2 regions of the Marinomonas maritima genome follow, and region 1 is predicted to be linked to the other one. Evidence: predicted binding sites of a transcription regulator. Region 1 holds the regulator's gene; the other holds the start of a gene.
What was found. Region 1 encodes PhoB, which activates phosphate uptake and scavenging genes when phosphate is short. Its sites were predicted from a motif close to TGTCATANNNNTGTCANA; they were not measured.
Positions count from the first base shown of each region.

Region 2: the regulator PhoB is predicted to act here: its motif matches at 2,571-2,588, upstream of ugpB (sn-glycerol-3-phosphate ABC transporter substrate-binding protein UgpB).

Region 1 is NZ_JAMZEG020000004.1:414,648-418,769, forward strand. Features, by position in the region: gene M3I01_RS17065 (HDOD domain-containing protein) at 1-475, shown strand, start outside; gene M3I01_RS17070 (chorismate--pyruvate lyase family protein) at 482-1,042, shown strand; gene ubiA (4-hydroxybenzoate octaprenyltransferase) at 1,039-1,893, shown strand; gene phoB (phosphate regulon transcriptional regulator PhoB) at 1,978-2,673, shown strand; gene phoR (phosphate regulon sensor histidine kinase PhoR) at 2,670-4,013, shown strand; gene M3I01_RS17090 (response regulator) at 4,066-4,122, opposite strand, start outside.
Region 2 is NZ_JAMZEG020000001.1:162,773-166,894, forward strand. Features, by position in the region: gene M3I01_RS00850 (ATP-binding protein) at 1-2,026, shown strand, start outside; gene M3I01_RS00855 (Hpt domain-containing protein) at 2,054-2,401, shown strand; gene ugpB (sn-glycerol-3-phosphate ABC transporter substrate-binding protein UgpB) at 2,648-3,949, shown strand; gene ugpA (sn-glycerol-3-phosphate ABC transporter permease UgpA) at 4,031-4,122, shown strand, end outside.

The sequences.
Region 1 (4,122 bases):
GGTCAAAGCCATGCCAAACAAAAGTCGCCCAAAAATCGGTCACGCCTACCTTGCGGGGTTGCTACATAATTTTGGTTATTTGGCCATAAGCACTATTCTACCACCACATTTTTCTATCCTGTCTCGGTATCAAGAAGCGAACGCGCATTTGCCTTCTGAGCTGATTGAAATGCAGATACTGCACTTTACCAAAGAACAATTAGGTTCTTGGTTATTGCGTTACTGGAGCTTGCCTGACAATATTTGGACCGCCATCCGATACAGCAAAAAACCACACTATTACGGCGAACATGCCATTTTAGCAAAACTGCTGTATGTCTCATTCCAGTTACGCAATGAAGGGATCATTGAGCCATCCGTTCTGCAGGAAATAGGCCTGACACTAGAAGAGGCCGAAGCGTGCCGTGATGCGGTTTATCAAAAATCTACAGAGCTGCATAAAATGGTCGCTTTGATTAATAAAATGAATGCTTAACCTCTTATGACATTAATGAACCCCTCTGCCGCCCAGCAATTTGATTATCGATGGGCACCTGTTCATCGGATCAATAAAGTTAAAGTGCCTAAAACACTCTGGCCTTGGTTGGTCACTCACGATTCTTTGACCGCAAAACTACAAAGCCTCGGCACATTAACGGTTCACGTCATAGAGGACGCTTGGGGGGCACCAACAGCTCGAGAGCGAAAGTGTCTCAAGTTACGCCCAAGGGAGGCGGCTCGAATTCGCACCGTACTGCTTAAGGTGGATGGTAAGGCCGTCATATATGCTCGCTCAATTATCCCAGCCAAATCTCTACGAGGCCATTGGCGTCAAGTAAAGCATCTAAAAGACAAGCCCTTAGGCGGCTATCTTTTTCAACATCGAGCATTGACTCGAAGCGGCATTGAAATAACGCAATTGCCAAAAAGCATGTTTCCCAATCAACAAAGTGCTTTATGGGCAAGACGCTCTGTATTTCATCAGTTTGGACCCGGCATATTAGTGAACGAAGCCTTCTTCGATGATATTAACCACCTAAAACCGCTGTTTGGATTTTTATGAGTAAACTAAAAAATTACGCAGAATTAACGAGATTTAACCGCCCTATTGGTTCATTTTTATTAATGTGGCCGACGTTGTGGGCATTATGGCTTGCCGCTGATGGCATGCCTGAGTGGCATCTGCTCATCATTTTTATATTGGGCGTTTTTAGCATGCGTTCAGCGGGTTGTGTAATCAATGATTACGCCGATAGAAAAGTCGATGGAAGCGTTGATCGCACAAAGAATCGGCCTTTACCCTCTGGTCGTGTGTCAGAAAAAGAAGCCCTTTTACTCTTTTCCGCACTCTGCGTACTGAGTTTTATTTTGGTACTGTTTACCGATTTACAGACCATATTGCTGTCATTCGTCGGCTTAGGGCTGGCTGCTCTGTACCCTTTTATGAAGCGATACACTCATCTGCCACAACTTTTTCTTGGATTGGCTTTTTCTTGGGCTATCCCTATGGCATACAGTGCGCAAGGCGGTGATTTAACCAACCCAGAATTATGGATGTTATTCGTAGCAAACTGCTTTTGGACGATTGCATACGATACGTATTATGCAATAACTGATCGTCCAGATGACCTCAAAATTGGCGTGAAATCTACTGCTATATTATTTGCAGAATACGACTTGTTCGTCATTCTTTGTTTGCAAGGGTTAACCCTGTCCTTATTAACATGGATTGGCTTACTCGCAGGACTGAGTTGGCCCTATTTTGTGTCTTTGCTAGTTTGTGTAGTACTCTTTTATTTGCAGTTTAAACAAGCAAAAAATCGCGATAGACAAGCCTGTTTTCGCTCTTTTTTAGACAATAATCGCGTTGGCTTCTGTGTTTTCATCGGCCTAACAGTAAACTATTTTTTGTAATATATGGCAAAGTTGTGACATTTTAACCAAACTGTCACATTAGGCCGCTTTAATGAAACCGTTCCTGAGATGAGGATAAATCCTGTGACCGGTAAAAAAGTATTAATTATTGATGACGAGTCGTCTATACGCGAAATGATCGCTATAGCACTCGAAATGGCGGGCTACGAATATTTAGAAGCTGAAAACATTCAGCAAGCCCATGAAATCATTGTCGATCATCGACCAGATCTTATTTTGGTCGATTGGATGATGCCTGGTGGTAGCGGTATTGAACTGACTCGCCGACTCAAAAAAGACAGCACAACCGCTGAAATTCCAGTCATTATGCTGACCGCAAAAAGTGAAGAAGACAATAAAATCCAAGGTCTAGAAGTAGGTGCTGATGACTACATCACCAAACCTTTCTCACCACGTGAGCTGGTTGCGCGACTCAAGGCTGTATTACGACGAGCGACACCTCAAGGCGTTGATGAGCCTATCGAAATAGAAGGCTTGATCCTTGATCCGATCAGCCAACGAGTCACTATTGGTACTCGCCCATTAGAAATGGGGCCAACAGAGTATCGCTTATTAAAATTTTTGATGACCCACCAAGAACGTGCTTATTCAAGAGCTCAGCTGTTGGATCAAGTATGGGGTGGCAATGTCTACGTTGAAGAGCGTACGGTTGATGTTCATATACGTCGCTTACGAAAAGCCATTGGTAGCACTCACGATTCCTTGATACAAACAGTACGAGGTACTGGCTACCGCTTCTCAGCAAAAAGGCCCCTATGAAAACGATTTGGCGAAACACCATTATTACTTGGTTAGCAGGTCTCGCGGCTTGTGTTGTGATAGGCCTTATTATTGGGCAATTGTTAGGTGTTTTACTGCTGTACGTATTGGGGTCTTTATACTGGCAGCTGTATCAACTGTATCAATTTCATTATTGGTTACGCCATTCTGGTCGCGCAGCGCCACCAGAAGCCAGCGGCATTTGGGGCGAAGTCTTTGATGCCGTATATCGTTTGCATAAAAAACAGCGCAAGTCCAAGCGCCGTATGCGCCAAGCACTAACGCGAATAGAAAGCTCCACAACCGCCTTAAAAGAAGGCGTTATCATGGCCGACAACCAAGGCAATTTAGAGTGGTGGAATAACTCTGCAGCACACTTTCTTGGCCTGATGCGCCCAGTAGATCGCGGCCAAGTAATCACTAATATTGTCCGTAGTCCTGAGTTTTTCCGTTATTTCAGCCAAAAGCGATTTGGCGAACCCTTGATTATCAAATCTCCAGCGAAAGACGGCGTCTATTTGGAAATTCAAACCACTTTGTACGATAAGAACGATCACCTGATTTTTGTACGTGACGTGACCCGCTTACATTTACTGGAACAAATGCGCAAAGACTTTGTTGCCAACGCCTCCCATGAATTAAAAACGCCACTCACCGTCATAAAAGGCTATTTAGAAACGCTCGACATGTTTAAAGACAGTCTGCCGAAAAGCATGCAGAAAGGCATTGTGAATATGTCTGAGCAATCTGAACGGATGGAGCAACTGATTGAAGATCTCTTACTGTTGTCTCGTTTAGAAAGCGACGACAAGCGCGAAGAAAACCAGTGGCACAGGGTCTCAGACTTAGTACAGTCCGTTACCAACGCCACAGAAGCCATCTTGAACGCAAAGCATACGCTGATAGTCAATATCCCTGAGGAAGCCCGTCTGTACGGCTCCTATAAAGAGCTATACAGTGCCTTCTCGAACCTTATCGTCAATGCCATTAAATATTCACCGGATGGCGGCGATATCACGATTAAGTGGGAATCGAGTGAATTCAACGGCGTTTTTTCAGTCAAAGATTCTGGACTAGGTATCGATCCAAGATACATTCCACGCTTAACAGAGCGTTTTTTCAGAGTGGATAAGGGTCGAGGATCAAAGACAGGCGGCACGGGTCTTGGATTGGCAATCGTAAAACATGTTTTATTACACCATGACGCCAAACTGCAAATACGCAGTGAGCCCGGTCAAGGAAGCACTTTTTCCTGTCATTTTCCCGCCAGTAGAACACGCACGGACAATATTCCCGCCATCACATCCCACAATGAAATACCTTCAAATGCTCAAGAATAAAATATGACCCCCTCCCCTTATTAAGGGGAGAGATACAAGGGTTAGGGTGGGGTTATAAACTGTCAAATAACTGCTTTATAAACGCTTCTTTCTCACTGTCTTGATCGAT
Region 2 (4,122 bases), on a different contig from region 1:
CTTTCATAGTACAACGGGCGCTTTTTTAGGCGTTGCTACCGCGGCAATAGGGTTGGAGTCACTAACAGATACTATTTTTCAACGAGGTTTGTTGCCAAATACAGACCTGTACTTGGTTGATCTTCACGAGGGTGCGGATGTTCACGAATCAATTTTAGTGGCTAAAAGTGAATCGGCTAATTTGCCTTTAAATGAACTTATCTCTCGTTACAAAGCCGATGATTTTAATCACGCCGTGTGCTTGGATATTATCGTCGGTGCTAAAAAGTGGCGTTTATTTCAAATCAGTGAAAGTTACTTCTTCAAACAGCCTTGGATTGTGCAATTCATTTTAGTATGTGGTTTTTTAGTGACGGGGTTATTTGGTTGGTTTTTATTGATTGTGGGTAGTCACTCAGCCGCAGTGGAAAGCAAGGTGCGGTTAAGAACGAAGGATTTACAATTAGCCAATGAAAGCTTGAAAGTGTCCGAATTAGAGCAGAGTAAGGCGAAAGAGGAAGCGGAAGAAGCAAACCGTGCTAAAAGTGAGTTCTTGGCGAATATGAGCCACGAAATTCGAACACCGTTAAATGGGGTTATTGGCTGCCTTTCTTTATTAATGAGTACTAAGCTGGAAGCGGAGCAAGCGCATTTAGCAAAACTATCGCAGCACAGTGCTGAGTCTCTTCTAGACATTATTAATGACATTCTAGATTTGTCTAAGATCGAGATGGGAAACCTTGTGTTAGAAAAACACACTTTTGAGTTGCAAGACTTGATTGAGGAAGTGACCAACCTCTTTGTTTTAAAGGCCGAAGAAAAAGGCATTGTACTGAACTCTCCTGCGACTCCTGTTCCTGAACTAAACTTGATCGGTGATCGATTGCGCCTTAAGCAGGTGTTGGTAAATTTGATGGGCAATGCCATGAAATTTACGCAGGATGGGGAAGTTGCACTGCATATTATTGTTGAGTCGTTAGCAGATGATACGGTTATATTGCGAGTTTCTATTGTAGACACGGGCATTGGTATCTCTAAAGAAAGTCAAAAGCACCTGTTCCATCGTTTTAAGCAAGCAGATGGTTCGACAACTCGTAAATTTGGTGGGACTGGACTTGGGCTGGCAATTAGCAAAGAGATAGTGGGTGCCATGGGTGGTGACATTGGTTTAACGTCAATGGAAGGAAAAGGCTCGACATTTTGGCTTAACGTACCTTTTGCGTTCGCGCCTGGTGTGGCGCCGCCTAAAAAGATCGCTCATGAAGTAAACGTTACTTTGGTCTATCGAAATAAAACGGGGCGTGAGTATATTGGTGCATTGCTGGATTCATTTGGGGTGACTTATGACTCTTATGATAACTTAGCCAGTGCTGTTGCTGAGAGTAAGTGGACGAGTCATGCTGTGTTGGTGGATTTGGATGCATTACAGCATGCCGCTTCTTCTGATGTTTTAGCGTTTGATCGCCTTAGTCAAAAGCGGCAACTAAAACGAGTGCTCTTTCATGGTCGTACTAATGTGAACTATGATTTAGAGTCCTATACTGAATCATTAATTAAGCCCGTATTTCGTCATTCATTGCTGAATGTATTAGAAAAACTAAAGCCTTTACGTGAAGGAGATCTCAACATGGCGGTAAAAGAAGTTGAAACAACGCCTGAAGGCCGGCCAGTATTTAACGCAAAAGTATTGTTAGCAGAAGATAATCTAACCAATCAAATTGTGGCCTGCGGTTTGCTGAAGTTATATGGCGTGGAGGTCGTGGTGGCTGAAAATGGCCAAAAAGCGGTTGAGCTGGCGCAATCAACCCAGTTTGACCTAATCTTTATGGATTGTCAGATGCCAGTTATGGATGGTTACGAAGCAACGCGCACCATTCGTCAATTTGTCGATGGGAAGACGCCAGCCGATGTGGCCATTGTTGCGCTGAGCGCCAATGCCATGAAAGGGGATGAAGACGAGTGTTTTGCCGCAGGTATGAATGCCCATATTGCAAAGCCAATTTCACAAGATAAGCTGATCTCGATACTTAAAAAATGGCTTCCTTAGATAATATTATACAGAGGTTTCATTATCATGTTTGAGGTAAAGGTATTTGATAATACAGATTACGAAAGTCGGCTGGCGTGCAATCACGAATTGATGGTGTTGGTCGCCGGAGAGTTTATTAAAGAAGCTGCTGGTTTATTGGACGCTTTACAGGCTCATATGGAAGGTCAAGATTTGCATAATTTTGATCTTGTAGTGCATCGACTAAAAGGCGCCGCTTTAGAGGTGTCTGCATATCGGTTTTGTCGGTTAATTGGTGAAGTAGAAGTCTTGGTGGCACAGCGCAACAGTGACGCACTTCCGAAAAGCCTTATGGCGTTGAGGGAGGAGTTTAGGTCATTAGTGTTTGCTTTGAATCAGGAGCTCCTAATGTAGTGCTGCTATAGATGCCCAAGCATATTAAAAATTTTAATGATTACGCCTTTCGTTTTACTATCAGGTTATGGTTTTTCTGCATTTTTAGTTTCATTTCTGTTTTTATCTCCTATGTTTTCTATCTTTTTGTTTCATTTGAATTGTAATTGTATTTCAAATGAAACCTAACTATCATCAAAGTGAAACATTTGCTCTTTATAGTCGTTCTTTCTTTTCTAATAAAAACTCATTGTGAGGAACACGGAAATGCATAAATTGAAATTAGCGTCGGTGGTTGTTGGTTTGTCTATTGCTGGTTCAGCATTGGCAGCGACGGAAGTAGAATGGTGGCACGCAATGGGTGGTGCCAATGGTGAAAAAGTAAATGAAATCGCTAAAAACTTTAACGATTCTCAAGATGCGTACGAAGTAAAGCCGGTTTATAAAGGAAATTACACAGAAACCATGACGTCTGCTATTGCCGCGTTCCGAGCAAAGCAGCAGCCTGCTATCGTTCAAGTATTTGAAGTGGGTACCGCTAGCATGATGGCGGCGAAAGGCGCGATTTACCCTGTGCATCAATTGATGCGTGAATCCGGTCAACCGTTTGATGAAAGTACGTATTTAAGCGCAGTCACAGGCTATTACACCAGCAGTGAAGGCAAAATGTTGTCCATGCCGTTCAATAGCTCAACGCCTGTTTTGTACTACAACAAAGATTTATTTAAAAAAGCGGGTATTAGCCAAGCACCGAAAACGTGGCAAGATGTAGAAAGTGTTTCTAAGAAGCTTCAAGCGTCTGGTGTGACCTGTGGCTTTACCACGTCTTGGCAGTCTTGGGTTCAATTAGAAAACTTCAGTTCACGTCACAATGTACCATTTGCATCACTTGATAATGGTTTTGGCGGTTTGAAAACAGAGTTGAAGTTTAATGGTCCTCTTCAAGTGGCTCATGTTAAGAAAATGGGTGAATGGCAAAAAAGTGGTGTTTTTAGTTACTCAGGACGCACAAACGATGGCGCTGCAAAATTCTATAGCCAAGAGTGCGCTATGTTTACCGAGTCGTCTGCCGGTTATGCGGGAATCAAACGTAATGCCAAATTTGATTTTGGTGTCGCAGAGCTTCCTTATTGGGAAGGCAAAGTAAAGCAGCCTTCTAATACCATTATCGGTGGCGCTTCTTTGTGGGTTCTTCAAGGTCACACTAAAGAGGAATACAAAGGCGTTGCGTCTTTCCTAAGCTACTTGTCTCGTGCGTCTGTTCAGGCGGATTGGCATCAATTCTCTGGTTATCTGCCAATTACTCACGCGGCGTATGATTTGACCAAAGGACAAGGTTTCTACGCCGCTAATCCAGGCACAGAAACCGGTGTTGTTCAGATGACAACCGGTACGCCAACAGCGAACACGAAAGGCTTGCGTTTGGGTAACTTCGTTCAAATTCGTGGTGTGATCGATGAAGCACTTGAGTCTGTATGGAGTGGTGATGTTGATGCACAAACCGCATTAGACACAGCGGTGGAGCGTGGTAACTCTCTACTTCGTAAGTTTGAAAAAGCGAACGATTAATCCAATCAATCGCTCTTATGATGACTCATAAGGGCGATTTTTTTAGGCGTTGTTTGTCGTTTTATTTTTTTGGATACTTCTATGACGGTTACCTTCCCTCAAAAAGGCCTACCTTGGTTATTGTTACTGCCTCAGTTGGTGGTGACAGCGATTTTTTTTCTATGGCCTGCCGA